DNA from 2 places in the Arthrobacter sp. 01T419 genome. Region 1 is predicted to be linked to the other one. Evidence: riboswitches for the same ligand, from Rfam matches in the RefSeq annotation. Region 1 holds a riboswitch; the other holds the start of a gene.
What was found. A riboswitch is a leader RNA that binds a small molecule or an ion and turns the genes downstream of it on or off. The one in region 1 is predicted to bind cyclic di-AMP.
Positions count from the first base shown of each region.

Region 2: another riboswitch for cyclic di-AMP. It lies ahead of AC1DLO_RS12015 (NlpC/P60 family protein); the one in region 1 lies ahead of AC1DLO_RS16340 (hypothetical protein).

Region 1 covers NZ_JBFTQF010000012.1:707-16,976, forward strand. Annotated here, with positions in the region: gene AC1DLO_RS16320 (hypothetical protein) at 1-46, opposite strand, end outside; gene ald (alanine dehydrogenase) at 300-1,418, opposite strand; gene AC1DLO_RS16330 (cation:dicarboxylate symporter family transporter) at 1,774-3,117, shown strand; gene AC1DLO_RS16335 (PucR family transcriptional regulator) at 3,179-4,393, shown strand; gene AC1DLO_RS16340 (hypothetical protein) at 4,555-5,661, opposite strand; cyclic di-AMP (ydaO/yuaA leader) riboswitch at 5,664-5,814, opposite strand; gene AC1DLO_RS16345 (helix-turn-helix domain-containing protein) at 6,156-6,560, opposite strand; gene AC1DLO_RS16350 (TetR/AcrR family transcriptional regulator) at 6,621-7,370, shown strand; gene AC1DLO_RS16355 (acyl-CoA dehydrogenase family protein) at 7,651-8,838, shown strand; gene AC1DLO_RS16360 (HPr family phosphocarrier protein) at 9,210-9,488, opposite strand; gene ptsP (phosphoenolpyruvate--protein phosphotransferase) at 9,530-11,218, opposite strand; gene AC1DLO_RS16370 (TetR/AcrR family transcriptional regulator) at 11,336-12,058, shown strand; gene AC1DLO_RS16375 (PTS mannitol transporter subunit IICBA) at 12,125-14,104, shown strand; gene AC1DLO_RS16380 (mannitol-1-phosphate 5-dehydrogenase) at 14,104-15,252, shown strand; gene AC1DLO_RS16385 (amidohydrolase) at 15,398-16,270, opposite strand, start outside.
Region 2 covers NZ_JBFTQF010000006.1:147,076-151,068, forward strand. Annotated here, with positions in the region: gene AC1DLO_RS12010 (M23 family metallopeptidase) at 1-600, shown strand, start outside; cyclic di-AMP (ydaO/yuaA leader) riboswitch at 747-914, shown strand; gene AC1DLO_RS12015 (NlpC/P60 family protein) at 920-1,678, shown strand; gene AC1DLO_RS12020 (HNH endonuclease) at 2,012-2,512, shown strand; gene mobA (molybdenum cofactor guanylyltransferase) at 2,550-3,167, shown strand; gene AC1DLO_RS12030 (DUF6457 domain-containing protein) at 3,199-3,486, shown strand; gene AC1DLO_RS12035 (molybdopterin molybdotransferase MoeA) at 3,483-3,993, shown strand, end outside.

The DNA of each region.
Region 1 (16,270 bases):
TGGCCAACACATAGACGGCGATGCATCCAGCAACGAGAAAAAGCATCGGTATGAATCTGGCCAACCACAGAACTGCTTCCTGCGACATTAGCTTGCGACCTTTGCGCGAGGACACTCACCGAAGAGAACATTGAGGTAAGGATCGGTGCTGCTTTCCCTCACTCCCATGTGACGCTCGTTGGGAAACTCAGTCAATAGCACGATGAGCCAAAAACCACAACGGCGGGGTGCCGCTTCCCACGGAAGCCGCACCCCGCCGTCGGGTTCGTTAAACCACGCCTGTCAGCGGCGGAGAGAAACTACGCCGAAACCAGGTTGTGCCAGTCGGCCACGAGGGGCAGGTTGTGTGCCTCGGAAACCGAGCGGTGCGTGACCTTGCCGGCGGCGATGTTCAGGCCGGCTGCCAGGGCGGGGTCGCGGTCGAAGGCGGCCTTGACGCCCAGGTTGGCCAGCGACACCGCATAGCGCAGGGTGACGTTGGTCAGAGCGTAGGTGGAGGTGTTCGGAACGGCGCCCGGCATGTTGGCGACGCAGTAGAAGATCGTGTTGTGGACCTTGTACGTGGGTTCCTGGTGGGTGGTGGGGTGGGTGTCCTCGAAGCAGCCGCCCTGGTCCACGGCGATGTCCACGAGCACGGAGCCGGGCTTCATGCGGGAGACCAGCTCGTTGGTGACCAGCTTGGGAGCCTTGGCGCCCGGGATCAGCACGGAACCGATCACGAGGTCTGCGTCGACCACTGACTTCTCGATCTCGTAGGCATTGGAGGCGACGGTCTTCAGGCGGCCCTGGTAGAGGGCGTCCAGTTCGCGCAAGCGGTTGATGTTGATGTCCATGATGGTGACATCGGCACCCAGGCCCAAGGCCATCGCGGCGGCGTTGGTTCCGGCGACACCGGCGCCAAGGACAACGACCTTGGCCGGGCGAACACCCGGGACGCCGCCCAGCAGCACGCCCTTACCACCGGCCGGAGCCATAAGGGAGGAAGCGCCGACGACGACCGACAGGCGGCCAGCGACCTCGGACATGGGTGCCAACAGGGGCAGCGTGCGGCCTTCCTGGACGGTTTCGTAGGCGATGGCCGTGACGCCGGAGTTGATGAGTTCCTGAGTCAGTTCAGGCTCAGCGGCCAGATGCAGGTAGGTGAAGAGGATCAGGCCCTTGCGGAAGCGGTGGTATTCGGCCTTGATGGGTTCCTTGACCTTCATGACCATGTCAGCGCGTGCCCAGACGTCGTCGGCTTCGGCCACGATCTCAGCACCAGCTACCGCGTATTCCTCGTCCGTGATACCGGAGCCGACGCCGGCGCCGCGCTCCACCAGGACTGTGTGTCCGTGGGTGCGGAACTCGTGAACCCCCGCGGCAGTGATGGCAACGCGGAATTCGTTGTTCTTGATCTCTTTGGGGACACCGATAATCATTGTGGGCTCCATGTTCGAAAGGCTTCAACGGCCTTTTTCTCTGCGGGGGACTGTGATTCCAGAATAAATCCGCTGTGAGCCAGGCGACACGAAAGGCGATGGCCGCCGTCGTGAACTTCCTTGTATTTCCGGGGTTTTTACCCCCCACAACTCGACATTTGTCGACTCTGAGAGCGTCAGGTGTCGCCTGATGTTCGCCGGGCGATCCGGGATCCGGCATGAGTGCTTGCCCGCCAGTTGAAACGCATGTTTCATGAATGATTCTTCTAGTGACATTTGTGTCACCTCGTTGAAACGTCGTTTTCCTATCGTGGACGAGCAACCACGCACCTCCGTCCAACGATTGGCCAGCACCGTGAAGACACAGACCTCTTCGACTGTTGTTCCTGCGCCCAGGAAGCCCCTGTACAAATCCCTGTTCGTCCAGATCTTCGCCGCCGTGATTGCAGGTGTGCTGATCGGCCACTTCTGGCCCAGTATCGGTTCCGGACTGCGTCCTCTTGGCGACGGCTTCATCCAGCTCATCAAGATGATCATCGCGCCACTGATCTTCCTGGTCATCGTCACCGGAATCGCAGCGGTGGGGGATGTCAAAGCCGTGGGCCGTGTCGGAGTCAAGGCACTCATCTACTTCACGGGGGCCACACTGTTCGCCCTGGCATTCGGCCTGATGGTGGGCAATCTCGTCCAGCCTGGGGCAGGGCTCAACATCGATCCGAATTCGCTGAGCCAGGACGCCCTGAACGCCAAGACCGGCACCGCGCCGCCCAAGGACGTGGGCCAGTTCCTGCTCGGCGTCATCCCCACCAGCGTCGTGGGCGCCTTCGCGAACAACAACCTGCTGCAGGTCTTGTGCTTCTCCGTCTTCTTCGGTTCGGCCGTTGTTGTGATCGGCAAGGAACGGTGCGGGCCTGTGCTCACGTTTATGGAGACCGTCCTGGACGTGTTCTTCAAGATTATGGCCTGGGTCATGCGGGTGGCACCCATCGGCGCGTTCGGGGCCATGGCGTTCATCATTGGCCAGTACGGACTGGATTCTTTGGGCACATACGCAGTACTCATCGCGGCGTGTTACGGCGCCGCCGTCGTCTTCATCGCTTTGCTCTTCCTCGTGGCGTGGGGCATCGCCCGGGTGCCGCTCTGGCAGTTTTTGAAGTACACCCGTGAAGAGTTCCTGCTGGCCCTTGGTACGGCGTCCACAGAATCCGTCATGCCGCGCATCATGGCCAAGCTCTCCAACGCAGGTTGCTCACGCAGCACCACCGGCCTGGTTATTCCGACCGGCTACTCCTTCAACCTCGACGGTGCCGCAATCTATCTGTCGATCTCCCTGCTTTTTCTCGCCCAGGCTTTCGGGCACCATCTCGATCTCGGACAGCAGCTCGTGGCGCTGGGGATCCTCATGCTCACATCCAAGGGCATGGCAGGGGTTCCCGGGTCAGCCTTCCTCGCTTTGTCGGCCACTGCCGGTGCATTGGGGATCTTCCCGGTTGCGGGCGTCGCGCTTCTCCTTGGCGCGGACCGGCTGATGGACTCCATGCGGGTGGTGGTGAACCTGCTCGGTAACTGCGTGGCCACCTTTGTTGTGGCGAAATGGGAAGGCGAGTTCGATCGGGACGCCATGCTTCGTGCCTTCCTGGGAGAAGGCGCCCTCCCCGAAAAGGCCGACGAGGCTCCCGTGCCGGTCCGCGTCGGATAGATGCCACGCTAGATAAACAAGTCCAGCCACTCGTGGGCAGCGGGCAAAGTAGTCTTGCTCCATGCAACAGGACGTGGAGAAGATCGTCGAGGACGTCGCACTCAAATTGGGCCGCGGACTCTCCCTGGAAGATCTCGACGGTGTCCTGCTCGCCTACAGCTCCAACCAGTCCCACGCCGACCGCGTCCGCGTGAATTTCCTCCTCAGCAAGAAAGTCCCGGTGGACGTCAGTGCCTGGCAGCTCTCGCACGGCATCGCCACCGCGGTGCGTCCCGTCGTCGTGCCCGCCAATGAGGAACTCGGTATGGTGGGGCGCGTCTGCGTCCCGCTGCTGGTGCGCGGGTTCCGCGTGGGGTACCTCTGGGTCCAGCAGGACCTTGACGAACAGACCGCGACGGCGATCCTCGCCCAGTTGCCAGGAGTGCGGGACGAGCTGGACCTCCTCGCGGGGTTGCTGCTCGATTCCAATACGGCCGAATCGGAGTTCCGGCGCCGCCGCGAGCAGGAATTCCTGGCTGCATGCCAGGGCGAATCCAACGCGGTGGCGGCCGTGGCCGGATGGAAGGAGGTCCAGGGCCGGGGCCCGTGGCAGCTGGTGACCGTGCTCGACGCCGAGGACAGCGGCGGCGTCTCCGATCCCATCGCAGCCACGCTGACGCACCGTTCCGCCGCGCTGCAGGCCACTATCGGCGTCGATTCGGTCCTTTTCAGCGCTGGCACCGAGACGCATTCGGTCCTGCTGTTCCGCGAAACCGGCGGACGGGCAGAACATGCCCAGGTCTTGGTCCACTATCAGCTGGAGCTCGCCAAGCGGGCCGGCCGGAAGGTGGACCGGGTCATCCTGGGCATCAGTGAGCCGTTTTCGGTCATCCGCCAACTGGGGCGGGCGTACCGGCAGTCGAAGCTCGCGGCCCAGGCTGCCGCCGTCGATCCTCCGCTCGGTGAGCTCGTGGACAGCCGTTCGGCAGGGATCTACCAGTTGTTCGAACGGCTGCAGGCACCCGGCGGTTGGGACGATTCGGGCTCGTCCTATTTCCAGGCGATCGAGGACGCCGACCGCAACGGCGAGCTCCTGCCCGTCCTCGAACTGCTCTACGACAGCGACGGCTCAGTCCAGGACGTGGCCGCGAAGCTGCATTTGCACCGCAGCAGCATCTACAACCGCCTGGCCAGGGTCCGGCAACTCATCGGTGCGGATCCGTTGAATGGTGCTATCCGGCTCGAACTCCACGCAACGCTCAAGGCGCGCCGCTGGGCGGGCCGTCCTCGGATTTGAGGCTGCGCTGTTACTGGAGGCCGCACTCGTTTACCGCTTGAACGGCCTTAGCTGAAGGCTGCAGCGCCAGCGGTCGGGGCGGCGCTCATTCATCTGCGTCCGGGTGCTCTGGCAGCACCGCCCGTGCCACTCGACGGATGATGTTCGATGCTGTCCCATCCTCACTGCAGGATCCCGCTTGCAGCGTCCAAAATCGCTCCCAAGTCGAAGCCCGGCTGAGCTGGCTGCGACGAAGCCGTCGGTGCGCTGCTGGGCTTTACCGGCGGTTTCGGCTTCGATTGCCCAGGTGGCGTGTGGGAGGGCGGATCGGTGGGAGTGGGCGTCGGCGAGGACGGGTCAGTAGGCGTCGGCGTCGGTGTTGGAGTGACCGTGACCGGGGGAGCCGGGCTGGGAACCGGAGCAGGCTGCGCCGGGCCCTGCGTCGGAACGGCCGGCACAGGAGCAAGGCTTGGGGGCAGCGCTGATGGGATGACGGAGGGGACCTGAACGGAGACCGATGGTGCTCCAGCACTCGACGGCGCGACGGCGGCGGGCGCTTGCGGCCCTTGCGCCGGGTCGGTCGCGGTTTGACCGGCCTTGGCAGCCGTGGCGGTTGCCGACGGTGAAGCTGTTGCGTCGGGGGAGACGCTGCCCGCGGTGGAAGGGTCCTGAGGCTGGACGGAGCTTTGGCTGTCTGCGTCCTGGGCTTGGGATTCCTGGCCGAAGAAGGGCAACTCAAGGGCCTGGCCCAGGGAACCCGCCGTCAACAAGATGCCGAGGGCTCCGGCCACCACGGCCATCCGGTTGCTCATCGTCCGGATGGTCGCAGCCTTCTTCAGGACGGCATGAGGTTCCCGGCTGAACGACGAACCGGCGAAGGACATCTGACCGAAGCCGGCACGAGGAACCGCGCGCTGGGCGGTCGTGGCTGCCTTCCGAGTTTCGGCGGCCTGGGTCTTCTGGTTCGGTGCAGCCTCGGGGGCTGCGGGTTCGGCGGGGGCTGGTTCCGCCGGCGTTGTTGCCACCGTCGGGATGGCTGCGGTGGCGGGTTCCGGGGCGGAGCTGGCTTGTGCGGCCCGCTCCCGCTCGGCCGCGCGGGCGGCCGCTCGCGTGGTGGGTGCCGCCGTCGTCGGGGTTTTCGCGGTGGTGGGTGCCGCCGTCGAACTCAAAGGTTCTGGAGCCTGCGCAGGGATGAACGTTGCGCTGTCTTGGGCCCGACGGCGTCCGGTTGGTTTGGTGCGCTCGCCCGCCACTTGGGCACGGCGAGGCTGATCCATGGTTGGGGACATGGTGATTGCCTCTCAACGCCTTCGAGGTTAGCTGTCGGGTTCGGACGAGGCCGTCCGGCCGCACGTGGCGGCTTCACCCCGAGGGCCTGTGGAGAAATAGGCCCGGAGACTCTGGGTCCCCCGTCTCTGCCGCGGGTCTAGCGGAATCCGGGTTGCGGCAGAGCTCGGCGTCAACCCGGAAGCGGCCCAGTTGGGGAATGGGTCGCCCCTCGACGGTACATCAGCCGGCCAGCAAAGTCACATTTAGATAACGAGGGAGCCTGGAGCGGGCCCGGCGTGTGTCAGGGCACCCGGTCGGTACTGCACGCCAGAACGAACTATGTTCCTGCCCATAGTTCGTTCTGGCGTGCAGTTGAGGCCCCATGGCCCCCGAACCGTTCAGGGCCGGACCGGTATTCATTGAAGGCAGGGAAGTCGAAACAGGAGCCTGGCGCGGAACCATCACCGGCGGCGAAGTCGAAAGCTGACGCGGCGTTGCTTCCCGATCCGCACCTTTAGCTGACGGCGTCATCTCCGGCGGCCGTTGCCGCTTGCTTGCGCTTCTGCGTCTCCAGCCACGCCATGATGTCTGCGAGCCGGATCCGGCGGTGCGTGCCACGGTATTCGACAGGTATTTCGCCACGATCGGTCATGTTGCGAAGGTAGGTGTGCGAGATCCCCGCGAGTTCGGCAGCCCGCGACGTCGTGAGCATTTCCTCCACGCTGCTGACGGTCACCGCTTCGCCGCGGCTTAGCCGGCCGAGGAGATCGACGACGGCGTCCCTCGCCTGATCCGGCAGCCGGTGGACCGTGCCGTCGACGAAAACGGTAATGTCGTTGCTGTCCTGGAGTGAGGCTGCAAGGTTCCGGGCGTCGTCTGCGGGCAGGCCAGGCGTCATGCGGGGAGCTATCAATGCCATGGCAGAAGCCTAGCTGCGCTCGAGGCTGCGCGGTTACGCCGCCGTGTTAGATTCACGCCTATGGTCAACTACCCCGCCAATCCGGATCCGAGCCCCGCTGTGGCGGCCGCAATCGAACTGCTGGTGCGGCAAGGCTACGACGCAACCTCCGTGGACGATCTCGCCGACGCCGCGGGCGTCAGCCGCAGCACGTTCTTCCGCAAGTTCGGTTCCAAAGAGGACGTCGTTTTCGCTGATCACGACCGGATTCTGGCGCGCGTCCAAGAGTTGCTTTTGCGCACGACGGCGGCTCCGTTGCGTTCTGTCGTGGAAGCGGCGCTCTTGGTCTTTGACCACCATGTAGGCCACCGGGAAACCTCGCTGGCCCGCTACGAGCTCCTGCGCCAGGTGCCCGCCCTTCGTGATCGTGAATTGGTCATGACGCATCGCTATCAGCGGGCTTTTCGAAGTTATCTGCAAGCGGCCTTGCCCGAAGGCGAGAACCGGGAACTCACTGCCGTGGCGTTTGCTGCGTCCGTCATCGCGGTGCACAATAGCGCCCTGCGCCAATGGCTGCGGGCGGCCGCCGGTGGCGAGCAGGCAGAGGATGAGGCGCCGGAAACTGAGGCCCAAGAGCTGGCCGGCCGACTCGCGCGGGAGCTGGGTGTTCTGGCTGACACTTTCGCCGGGGGACCGGCCCGGGTTCCGGCCGACGAGGCGGGCGGGCAGGCTCATCTGGAGAGTGACCGTCCCGCCGTCGTGGTTGCCGTCCTGGATCCTGCGGCCGGTACAGAGCAGATCCTTCAAGCGGTTCGCGACGCCCTGGCCTAGCTCGGGTTTCCTCGGACCGGGCGTAGATTCTGCTGGATCATTCGGGTTCCCCATCAAAACAGCCGCGTGTTTTCGCGGCCTGCCCGTGGATGGGTCGGGATGATCCAGCAAAAACTCTCGATGGTACTGAGTTCCTTGACATGAAACTCAGTGTCAGCGCATGCTGGGAGTCGCAGAATGCAACCCAGAGCGAGGATTCACCCATGACGACGACGTCCGACGACACGTCCGCAGAGCTGAATGCCGTTTTCCGGACGGCACCGTTTTCCCAGATGGCACCATGGAACCCGAGTACGTCCTGAACGAATCGCTGGACCCGGACCCGGCCTCCGTTTTGAAGGACATCAGCGGCGAAGACCGCGCCTACTGGGACCGAGCGCGGACCTTCGTCCAGGACGAAGTGCTCCCGATCATCGCGGGATACTGGGAGCGCGCGGAGTATCCGCTGCACCTGGTGAAGCGCTTGGGTGAACTTGACCTGCTGCGCGACGGAATCAACATCGACGGGTTCCCGGCCATGAGTAAAACCGCCGCCGGGCTGGTCACCATGGAACTGAGCCGCGGGGACGGCTCCATCGGCACGGTGGTTGCGGTCCAGGGTGGTTTGGCGCTGCGGTCCGTTGCCGAATGCGGTTCCCCGGAGCAGCAGGCCCGCTGGCTTCCGGCGCTTTCCCGGGCCGAGGAATACGGCGCCTTCGCCTTGACCGAGCCGGCCCATGGCTCCGATTCGGTGGGACTCGAGACGACCGCGACGGCCGTCGAGGGCGGATATGTCCTCAATGGCGAAAAGAAGTGGATCGGCAACGGCTCGATCGGCGGCCTGACTGTGGTCTGGGCCCGAGGTGACGACGGGCAGGTGCATGGGTACCTTGTCCCGCAAGATTCTCCTGGCTACTTCGCCACAACTATCGAGGGCAAGCTGTCGCTCCGTGCGATCTGGCAGGCACACATCCGCTTGGAGAACGTCTTCGTGCCGGTGGAAAACGTGCTCCCGGGGGCCCGGAGTTTCAAGGACACAGCGCGCGTCCTTTTGGCGACCCGGCTGGGAGTGGCGTGGTCCGCCGTCGGGCATGCAACGGCCTGCTATGAAACCGCTGTACAGTACGCAGCCCAGCGCCGGCAGTTCGGTCGCCCGCTAGCCGCTTCCCAGATTGTGCAGGAGCGTCTTGCGCGCATGCACTCGGAGCTCGCCACCATGCAGCTCATGGTCATGCAGATGACCAAGCTGGACGAAGAAGGCGTGCTGACCCCCGCGCAGGCGGCGCTCGCGAAGTTCACCTGCACCCGTACCGCCCGCAGCATCGCTTCGAACGCGCGCGACCTGCTGGGTGGCAACGGAATCTTGTTGGCCAACCGCGTGGCACGGCACTTCGCCGATATCGAAGGCATCCACACGTATGAGGGCACGGAAACTGTCCAGGCGTTGATTATTGGACGCTCCATTACGGGCATGTCCGCCTTCGCGTGAGGGCGCGCCGTCCCGCCCGCCCCTGCCGCGCCCCCTGAGACGCCCGCCTCCGCCCTGAGACGCTCGCTCACCTATGCGGCCGAAATCCCGGACGCTCGCTCTGATGTGAGCCCAATCGGCGGAACGCTCCTGCAGATCTGAACTGCAAGCGCCGGCCATTTCGCCCGTCACTCCACCACGGCGACCGCGAATCCTCCCCACGCAGATCAAATAGCCGAGTAGTGAGACCGGGAGCAGCACAATACTGAGCACGTAGAACGCGACGGCGGCATTCGGCTTGCGCATTTCGGGTCCCTTCCGGCGAGCGGTGCGTATTTCTGCAGGAGGGTTGGGTTGGAAGCGGCTATATGTGAGCGAGGGTCCGGTGGTGCCTACTCCGCGTCGAGGTCTGTTTCCAGCAGGGTCACCAGGGAATCCAGTGCGGCGTCGGCGCCGTCGCCCTCTGCCCGAAGCACGACGACGTCGCCCTTTGCGGCGCCGAGCGTCATGAGCGAAAGGATGCTGGCGGCGTCGAGCGCGTCCTCGGCAGGCTCGCCGCGCATGGCGATGGTCACTTCAACCGGAGATTCTCCCGCGGCTTCGGCGAAGAGAGCCGCCGGGCGGGCGTGCAGTCCGGAGCGGCTGGCGATGGTGGCGGTGCGTTCGGGCATGGGTACTCCTTGTGTTCAGGTTGGGGTTGGTGCGGCCGGGCTTAGAGCCCGAGTTCCTCGAGGATCGGCAGTTTGGCACGGACCCAGGCCTTGGCGTCCAGGGCATCGGGAGCGCTGAGCGCCAAGCGGGCCAGCTCCTGAGCCTGTTCCAACGTGACCGTTTTGAGCACGGTTCCAACGGCGGCCAGTGACCGTGCCGTCATGGACAGCGTGGACACGCCCAGGCCAACGAGTACGACGGCGAGGGCCGGGTCCGCGGCTGCCTCACCGCACACGCCAACGGGTTTGTTGTTGCCTTCCTCCGCAGAGCCAGCGACGGTCAGCTGCACGAGGCGCAGAACGGCAGGCTGCCAGGGGGTGTTGAGCTCGGCGAGGGGGCCAAGTTGCCGGTCGGCGGCCATGGCGTATTGCGTGAGGTCGTTGGTGCCGAGGGACGCGAAGCCCACGTGTCGCAGGACCGACGCCGAGGTCAGTGCCGCGGACGGTACCTCGACCATCACTCCAGGAGTCTTGATCCCCGCGGCATCGCACATCGACGCGAAATGGGCAGCCTCGGCCGCAGTCGAGATCATGGGCGCCATGACCCACACGTCGGCTTCTGATTCGCCGGCCGCGATGGCGATGGCCTCGAGCTGGCGTTCCAAAACCCCGGGCGTGGTGAAATCGGTGCGGTAGCCGCGCACGCCGAGGGCCGGATTGGGCTCGGTTGCGTCCGTGAGGAAGGGCAGGGGCTTGTCCGCGCCGGCGTCGAGGGTCCTGAGCACCACTTTCTTGCCTGGGAAAGCGTCGAACACGCCCCTGTACGCGGCAGCTTGTTCCACCACGGTCGGTTCGGTGTCGCGTTCCAAGAAGCAGAATTCGGTGCGGAAAAGGCCCACGCCCTGCGCGCCCAGAGCGGCAGCCGCGGCAGCGTCCTTGGCGCCGCCCACATTGGCGAGAAGAGGCACCAGGTGGCCGTCCGCCGTCGTACCGTTTCCGTCGAAGACAGCCAGTGTGGCGGCATTTTCGACCCACGCGAGGGCGGCGGCGCGCTGCTCTTCGGAGGGTTCGAGGGAAAGGGAACCGGCCGCGCCGTCCACGAAGACTTCGGCGCCGTCCGGGATTTCGTCCACTCCGCGGGCCGCGACGACGGCGGGCAGGCCGAGCGAGCGGGCGATGATCGCGGTGTGGGACTGCGGTCCGCCGCCCGAGGTGACCAGCGCGGTCACGATGGCGGGGTCCAGCGTTGCGGTGTCGGCGGGGGCGAGGTCTTCGGCCACCAGGATGAAGGGAGTATCCGACGCCGGGATCCCGGGGGCGGGGACGCCGCGGAGTTCGGCGACGATCCGGGCGCGGACATCCAGGACGTCGGTGGCGCGTTCGGCCATGTACCCGCCCAAGTTGTGGAGCATTTCCGATACCGAGGCGCCGGCTTCCCAGATGGCGCGTTCGGCGGAGCTGCCGTTGTTGTTGATGAGCTTGGTGGCCGACTTCAGGAGCATGGTGTCCTTGGCCATCAGTGCTGTGGCTTCGAGCACGGCCTTACCGTCTCCGCTGGCCTTGTCAGCGCGTGCTTTGAGCTCGTCGTGGACCGATTGGGCCGCGGTCTTGAGGCCGGCGATCGCTTCTTCCGCCGTGGTGGAAACGGCTAGCTGCTCGCCCGACGGCGGTTCGCTGACTGGTTTGGGCATCTGACGGATAGTGCCAATGACGCGGCCCGGGCTGACGCCTACTCCTTGGAAATTCTGCACTGAAATCCTCTGTTCCTGCTCTCGGATCGGACCCACCGGCTGCGGCGCCTCGGGGTCCGAAAAAATCTCCTGTGACTCACTTCATATAGCGTTGCTATAGGTGCTAGGGTAGCGGCTATGAGTTTCGATGACCAGCTTCCGCCCAAAACTCGGCTGCTCCGTGCAGCTGCCGAGTTGCTGGCGAATTCGGACGGGTCACCGGTCTCAACGCGCCAAATCACCAAACTCGCAGGCGTCACGGCGCCCACGCTGTACCACCACTTCGGCGACAAGGAGGGGTTGTTCGACGCCGTCGTTGCAGCCGGCTTCGAGGAGTACGTGGCGGGAGAGCGGGACTTCGCACCCTCTGGGGAACCCCTGGAGGACGTCCGGCGGATGTGGGACAACCACGTCCAGTTCGGGCTTACCCAACCGCACCTTTACCTGGTGATGTTCGGCAACATCCGTCCGGAAAGCAGGCCGGCCATCGTGGCTGATGCCGAGTCGCTTCTGGAGGAAATGCTGAGCAAGGCGGCCATTGCCGGCCAGATCAACGTACCCCCGCGCGAGGCAGCGAGGAGCATCCTGGCAGCCAACGTTGGTGTCACGCTCATGCTCATTGCAGAGCCATTGGAAGACCGGAACCTCGAGCTCTCCACCATGACCCGGGATTCCATGATTTTCGCCGTGTCCACGGAAACTGCCCGTGGCGCCGCAGCAGACGACTCCGGCAAGTCGTCCGTTGTTGTTGCGGCAATCGCGCTGAATGCGGCACTCCAAGCCTCGCATTCAGACCAGCTATCCAGTTCGGAGCTGAAGCTTTTCCTTGAATGGCTTCACCGAATCTCAAGCAGCTCCTAAAGCTGTCCTCCTTCGATAGATATCGACTGATCCCGCACTGATGCGGGACTCACGTTAGGAATTCACATGGCAACAGAGACCGTTGCGAAGCCGCGCACCAGCCTGCGCGTTGGTGTCCAAAAGTTCGGAACATTCCTTTCCGGCATGATCATGCCCAATATCGGCGCCTTTATCGCCTGGGGCATCATTACGGCATTGTTCATCAAGACCGGCTGGCTACCCGTCCCCGAACTCGGTGGCTTCGGCAACAACGCCGCCGGCACGCCAAACGTTGGCCTCGTCGGGCCCATGATTACCTACCTCCTGCCGCTCCTGATTGCCTACACCGGCGGCAAAATGGTGTACGACGTCCGGGGCGGAGTCGTGGGTGCCATCGGCACCATGGGCGTGATTGTTGGTGCCGGTATTCCGATGTTTATCGGTGCCATGATCATGGGCCCGCTCGGTGGCTGGACGATGAAGAAGATCGACGCCATCTGGGACGGCAAGATCCGTCCGGGCTTCGAGATGTTGGTGAACAACTTCTCCGCGGGTATTTGGGGCGCCTTGCTCGCCATGCTCGGGTTCTTCGGTATTTCTCCGCTGGTCCAGGCCTTCAGCACGGCCGCGGGCAATTTCGTCCAGTTCCTGGTGCACAACGGACTCCTTCCGCTCACCAGCATCTTCATCGAACCCGCCAAGGTTCTTTTCCTCAACAACGCAATCAACCACGGCGTGCTAACCCCGCTGGGCATCCAGCAGTCACTGGACCAGGGCAAGTCGATCCTGTTCCTGCTTGAAGCCAACCCCGGTCCGGGAGCCGGAATTCTTCTCGCCTACATGTTCTTTGGACGCGGGGCAGCGAAGGCCTCGGCGCCGGGCGCTTTCATCATCCAGTTCCTCGGCGGGATCCACGAGATCTACTTCCCGTATGTCCTGATGCGCCCGCTGCTCATCCTCGGAGCCATCGCCGGGGGCATGACAGGCATTGCGACGCTCGCAATCACCAACTCAGGCCTCGTCGCTCCGGCGGCTCCGGGATCCATCTTCGCAGTCATTGCCCAGACCTCCCGTGACAGCTACGTGGGCGTCATCTTGTCGGTCATCTTGGCAGCGACGGTGTCGTTCCTCGTCTCCGCGTTGATTCTCCGCACCACGCATCACAGCGACGAGGTTGATCTTGGCGCAGCCACGTCCAAGATGGAAGAACTCAAGGGCAAGAAGAGTTCCGTTTCCTCCGCGCTCCTCGGTGCTGGTGGCGGTACCGCGCTCCTGACCCGTCCCATCCAGAACATCGTGTTCGCCTGCGACGCCGGCATGGGCTCCAGCGCCATGGGCGCCTCGGTGTTGCGGAACAAGATCAAGGCCGCGGGCTTCCCGGGGGTCAAAGTCACCAACGCTGCCATTGCCAACCTCACCGACACCTACGACGTCGTCATCACCCACCAGGACCTCGCCGAACGCGCCCAGCCGCTCACGACCGGGGCTGTACACGTCTCCGTGGACAACTTCATGAACAGTCCGCGGTATGACGAGATCGTGGAACTTGTGAAAAGCAGCAACGCTGAGCCCGGCGCTGAGGGCTCGACGGCGGTTGCCGAGCCTGCCGCTCAAGCGGCCACCGCCGTCGGGGGCAAGGATGTCCTGCTCGCCGAAAGCGTGATCCTCAACGGCACCGCGACGGACCGCGACTCGGCCATTGACGAGGCGGGCAAGCTCCTGCTGGATCGCGGCTCCGTGGACATGGGCTACATTCACGCAATGCATGAGCGCGAGGAATCCGTGTCCACTTACATGGGCAGCTTCCTGGCAATCCCTCACGGCACCAACGCTGCCAAGGACCACATCCTGCACTCCGGTGTGTCGATTGTCCGCTACCCCGAGGGCATCGACTGGGGTGGCAAGCAGGTCAAGTTCGTCGTCGGCGTCGCCGGCATCAACAACGAACACCTCCACATCCTGTCCTCCATCGCCAAGATCTTCACGGACAAGGCGCAAGTGGCCCAGCTTGAGCAAGCCACGTCGGTGGACGAAGTGCTGGATCTGTTCGGAAAGGTCAACGCATAGTGAAGGCAGTCCATTTTGGGGCAGGGAACATCGGACGGGGATTCGTCGGCTTGCTGCTGCACGAGGCTGGATATGAGGTGGTCTTCGCCGATGTCGCGGACGCCCTGATCAGCCAGCTCGCCTCCGCGTCCTCCTATGAGGTCCACGAGGTCGGCGAAAATGCGGCGGTCAAGACCGTGTCCGGTTTCCGGGCCCTGAATTCGGGCTCCGAAGAGGCTGCCGTCGTCGCGGAAATCGCGACGGCGGACCTCGTCACCACAGCGGTGGGGCCGCACATCCTCAAGTTCGTGGCGCCGGTGATCGCGCGCGGCTTGGCCGGCCGATCGCCGTCGTTGGCTCCACTGCAGGTCATGGCCTGCGAGAACGCCATCAACGCCACGGACTTGCTGCATTCCGAAGTGCAGGCCGCTTGGGACGGTGCCGCGGGTGATCTTTCCTCCACGGCGGTGTTTGCCAACACGGCCGTGGACAGGATCGTCCCCAACCAGGCGCCCGGCCAAGGTTTGGATGTCACAGTGGAAACCTTCTACGAGTGGGTGATCGACCGCACCCCGTTCGCTGGGGCGGCCCCGGTGATCCCGGGAGCCACCTTCGTCGACGAGTTGGGCCCGTACATCGAGCGCAAGCTATTCACGGTCAACACGGGACACGCCTCGGCAGCGTACTTCGGCTATGGCGCCGGACTGGAGAAGATCTCCGATGCCATGGCCGATGCCTCCATTGCTGCCCGGGTGCGAGCTGTGTTGGAGGAGACCAAGCAGCTTCTCGTGGCCAAGCATGACTTTGTCGAGGCTGAGCAGGAAGCCTACGTGCAGAAGATCCTCTCCCGCTTCACCAACCCGTACCTGCCGGACACCGTGAACCGGGTAGGCCGTGCTCCGCTGCGCAAATTGGGCAGGCACGAACGGTTCATCGGCCCGGCCGCGGAACTAGCCGAGCGCGGAGTCACTCCCGTTGCCTTGCTCGACGCCATGTCAGCCGCCCTGCGTTTCGACGACGGAGCAGACGACGAAGCCGTGGAACTCGCCCGCATGCTCGCCGAAATGGACGCCGCCGAGGCGGTCGAGCGCATTACCGAGCTGCCGCCGTCGCACCCGTTGTTCCCGCAGGTGCAAAAACTGATCGAAGACCGCAAAGCCGAGGCCTGACCCGCGGCTGAAGGGCTCTCCGGCGCCCCGGCTCCTGCTCCCGGGCGACCCTCCTGCAGATCTAGGGCATTTTTCCCGAACGCTCGCTCACCTTTGGGGTCTTTCGGGCTTATAGGTGAGCGAGCGTTGCCGGGTGGGCGCTGGGTCAGGCGCGTTGGAAGACCCGCTTGCCGGCGAACCACGTTTGAAGGGTCTGGATCTTGCCGAGGGCCGAATGCTCCACCTCGAAGGGGTTCTGGTCGAGCAGGATGAAGTCTGCGGCCTTGCCCGGTTCCAAGGAGCCAAGCTGATCCGACAGTCCGAGCATTCTCGCGGGCGCCGTCGTGTAGCAGGCCAGCGCTTCTTCGAGGGTGATGGCTTGTTCGGGCCAGAGGGTTCCAGGAAATTGTCCCGTGGGGTCGGCACGGGTGATGAGCCCTTGGATGGCCTCCCAGACATTGGGGGAGACACTGACAGGCCAGTCCGAGCCGCCACCGATGGTCGCGCCGCTGTCCAGGAGGTCCCGGTTGGGCTGCATCTTCGTGGCCCGTTCCAGTGGGAGCACCGTTTTGATGGCCTCATAAATGACGCCAGGGAACCAGAGCGACGGCGAAATGTCCGCGCTGACGTCCAGTGCTGCGAAGCGGGGGAGATCGTCTTCGTGGACGAACTGGCCGTGGGCTATCTGGTATTTCGCCTCGTGGAACCCCTCGTCCCGGATGGTTTGGACGGCGTCGAGCACCATGCGGACCGAAGCGTCGCCCGTGCAGTGGATCTTGGCCGAGATCCCCGTCTTCGCGGTCCGCCGGAGCCATCCCACCAGATCTTCCGCAGGCATGGTGGTGTGGCCGGCGAAATCATGGGCGTGGTGCTCGTCCGGCAAGTAGGGCTCCAGGAAAGCTGCAGTGCGGGACGGCGGCACACCGTCGAGGAAGATCTTGATGAAGTCGGGACGATGGTGGGCGGTCCGGAATTCCTCACCCCTGGACACCAGTTCCTCGCCCAACGGGGTTGTACCGAAGATGAAGTCGTTGACCTG
Region 2 (3,993 bases), on a different contig from region 1:
ATGCCTGGTACGGGCGCATTGACGGCCACTGCGGAATCGAATCAGGCTTCGGCCGCTTTGACGGGGACGCAGCCCGAGATTCCGGCTGCGGCCAGTGCCACGATCGATTTCAGCCGCGCTGCGGTATCCACCACGGCGGATCCTGATAGCAAGCTCAAGCAGCTCTTGAGCGCGCAGTCCGTCGGCAGCATCAAGACGTCGTCCTCCAAAGGGACCCTCGGGGCTCCGTTGGACACTCTGACTACGGCCTCGCCGTTCGGTTACCGCGTGAACCCCATTACGGGAGGCCTGGGGGAGTTCCACCGCGGCCAGGACTTCGTGGCCCAATGTGGCACCCAGGTGCATGCGGCTGCCGCCGGCAAGGTTACTTTCGCGGGCTGGCACCCATATGGCGGTGGAAACCGCATTGTGGTGGACCACGGCAACGGCCTGGAAACCACGTATAACCACTTGTCCTCGTTCAACGTCCAGGTGGGCCAAACGGTCAACCGTGGCGACGTCATCGCATTGAGCGGCACAACTGGCGCCTCGACCGGCTGCCACCTCCATTTTGAAGTCATGGTCAACGGCGATGTCGTTGATCCCTTGGGCTGGCTGTAAGCCAATCCGATGGCCGTCTCTCGCATGCTTGTCACGCTCCGTGACCTGAATGTGACATTCAGCCAAAACTCATGTACCGTCTAACTCGCATCAACTTTTAGAGAGTTGATGCACTCGGGTGGATTGCCTAGCTCTGCCACTGCCCGAGGTTCCGTTCGCAAAACATCGTCTGGCAGAGGCGGGGGACCCACTTTTGGTCATCTTCACCGATGGCCTTGGGGTTAAGTCGCACTTGTTTCCCACGGGAAGCATTGCGGCCGGATGACTCCCATCCGAATCCGACAGCTTACCTCGCGGGCATAGGGAGAGGCCTTTTAACGTGTCTTCACGCTCTACTCTTGCGCGCCACCGCGCCGCGGTCACCAAGACCAACTCGCTTGCCGTCATCGCTAAGACCGTCGGCAGCAATGCCGGTGGCGTGGGCCGTCAGGCAGCAGTTATCGCTGCTGCGTCCGGACTGGTCCTCACTAGCGGTATCGCAGCCAACGCTGCCGAAACCAACGTTCCCCGCGAGTCCACTGCGACCTCCACCCTGGAAGTCCAGTCCATCGCCCAAGCCAGCATTGCGGCCGATTCCTCGGTCGCCATCAAGTACGAGCGCCCGGTGGTTTCCACTGAAGCTGCTCCGGTTGTCGAAGCTCCGGTTGCCGTCCAGGAAGCTGTCGCCGCTCCCAAGGCCGGAACCGCTGCGGGCACCGCAACGCTTTCTGTTTCCGCAGCTGTATCCCCCGCCACGAAGGTTGCCAGCGGCAAGGGCGCGGCAATTGCTGCCGCAGCTTACGCACAGCTCGGCGTTGCCCAGGACTGCACCGCCCTGGCTTCGAACTCCCTGGCTGCCGTTGGCATCAACTTCCACGGCTGGCCGGCAGACTACCTCTCCCTTGGCCGCACGGTCAGCGCTGCTGAAGCGCAGCCGGGTGACTTGGTTTACTACCAGAACGGTGGCATGGGCATGGCTCACATCGCCGTTTACGTCGGGAATGGCATGGCGGTCCACGGCGGCTGGAACGGTGGCACCACTGCCCTGTACAGCGTCAACATCGGCTCCGGCCCGGTCTTCATCCGCGTTGGTGGCTAATAGCTTCGTCTGAATAGTCTTACTGGAACATCCCCGCTGGTCAGCCCGCGGGGATGTTCTGTTTTAACCAGCATGTGCTACCTCACGTCGCCCTACATCACGTCCCCAGGGGTCTGCCGGGGCGAGTCCGGGCGTGCTGTCCTTGGGCGTTTGGAGGTTCCCGCCACATGTCCGGCACATGAACTTTGCCCGACACAGCGCCTGAACCCACCCACGGATTCGTTGATCTGGCCTCTCCGTGTTTACTCTTGTGGTGTCGATCCACAGCCCGTACATGCAGAGGGCAGCCGGCCCTCGCGCCCCTGACGGGTGCGGCCGTGAAGAGGTACGTGCATGCGCACACTCGTTCTGAATGCTGGATATGAACCGCTGGCGGTAGTCACCTTCCGCCGGGCGCTGGTCCTTGTGCTCACCGGAAAAGCGAGCGTAGTGGCCGAAGGCGACGAGCCTGTCGTCGGGCCACAGGAGATTCTCGGACGTCCCTCCGTGATTCTGCTCAATCGCTACATCCGGCCGAGGTACAACACGATCACGGCGGTTACACGTCGCGGCGTCTTGCGCCGCGACGGTCACCGTTGCGCCTACTGCGGGAAAGCAGCCCACACTATTGACCACGTCCACCCCAAATCCAGGGGCGGCGCGGATTCCTGGGAAAACCTGGTGGCGGCGTGCCTACGCTGCAACAACGCCAAGAGTGACCACACACCGGCCGAGATGGGCTGGAAACTGAGGTTCACTCCGGCGGCGCCCACCGGGACTATCTGGCAGATCAAGGAGCTTGAGAAACCTGCGCCCGCATGGGATCCCTTCCTCTTGCCCGAATCGGCGGCCTGAACCGGAACTGAGACTGCTTCCCGGGTAATCTGGGCTGGTGGACTTTGATGCGGTGATCTTGGCGGGTGGCAAGTCCTCCCGCCTCGGTGGCGTGCCAAAAGCCCAGTTGACGTACGACGGCGCTACGCTCCTTGATCGCGCCCTCGCGGCCGCGTACGGGGCCGGGTGTGTCGTCGTCGTCGGGCCGGATCCCGGCGGTTTACCGGAAGGCACATTGACCGCCCGCGAGGACCCGCCGTTCGCCGGACCGGCAGCAGCGATCGAAGCCGGACTCGCCGCGCTAGAGGCGCAAGACCGCCAGAGCCCGTCCACGAAGCACGCGCCCTGGATCCTCGTCATGGCGTGCGATATGCCCCTCGCCGGCGCGGCTGTTCCGGTTCTCCTCCGGGAACTTGCCGGTCGCCAGAACGCGGAAGGAGCCATGGCCGTGTCCGCCGATGGGCGGAAACAGCCGCTGCTCGGAATCTACCGGCTCTCCGCTTTGCAACGGGAAGTGCTGGCCGCGGCAAAACAGGGTGGCCTGGCCAACGCCGCGGTGTTCCGCCTGCTTGCTAGGCTTGATCTGCTGGCCGTACCTGTTCCTGCTGGCTCCACCGATGATGTGGATACCTGGGACGATGCCGCGGCGCTTGGAGTGGACGGCGACCTGCCGTGACAAAAGCTGTACCGGACTGTGGAGGCGGATCGTGAAGACCCAGGAAGAAACGCTTGAGGAGTGGTGCAGGAGCCTGATGCAAGCATTTGAGCTTGAAGGCGTCGAAATCGACATCAATGAGATCCTGTCCTTGGCCGGCGTCGCGGCGCATTCAGTCGTTCGCCCGGCCGCTCCTTTGACCACCTTCATTGCCGGCTTCGCTGCCGGACTTGCAGCGGGTTCGGGCCAAGCGAGCGAAACCGCGTCGATGGATGCGGCGATGGGCCTGGCACGCACACTCGCCAAGGACTATACGAACCCGGGAACCGACGCCGGATGACCGATGCCCCCAAACAGGGCGCCGAGAACCAGGGCGGAGAGGAACTGGGCGCCGAGAACCAGCACCCTCCCTCCGTGACCGAACCGGGCCCGAACGTTGAGCATGTCCCGCACGCTGACCACTTGTGGGCGGAAGCCCGGCAGCTTGCCTTCGACTGTGCCACGCCCATTCCCGCCGCACCCGTTGCCCTGAAAGACGCGGTCGGCAGGACGCTGGCCGAAGATGTCCACGCCCTGCAGGACCTGCCGCACTACGCGTCTTCGGCGATGGATGGCTGGGCTGTCAATGGCGGCGGCCCTTGGATCCTGGCCGAGCCGGGCCACCGGCTGGCCCCACACCAGGCGAGTCCCATCGTCACCGGCGGCCTGATACCGCCGGGGGCCAAGGCCGTGCTCCGCAGCGAGAGCGGGGTCTTGACTACGGACGAAGATGGCTTGCCGGTCCTTGCGCTCGGCGGCAACGCAAAGCCTGGCGAGCCGCGGAATGGGCAACACATCCGGGATGCCG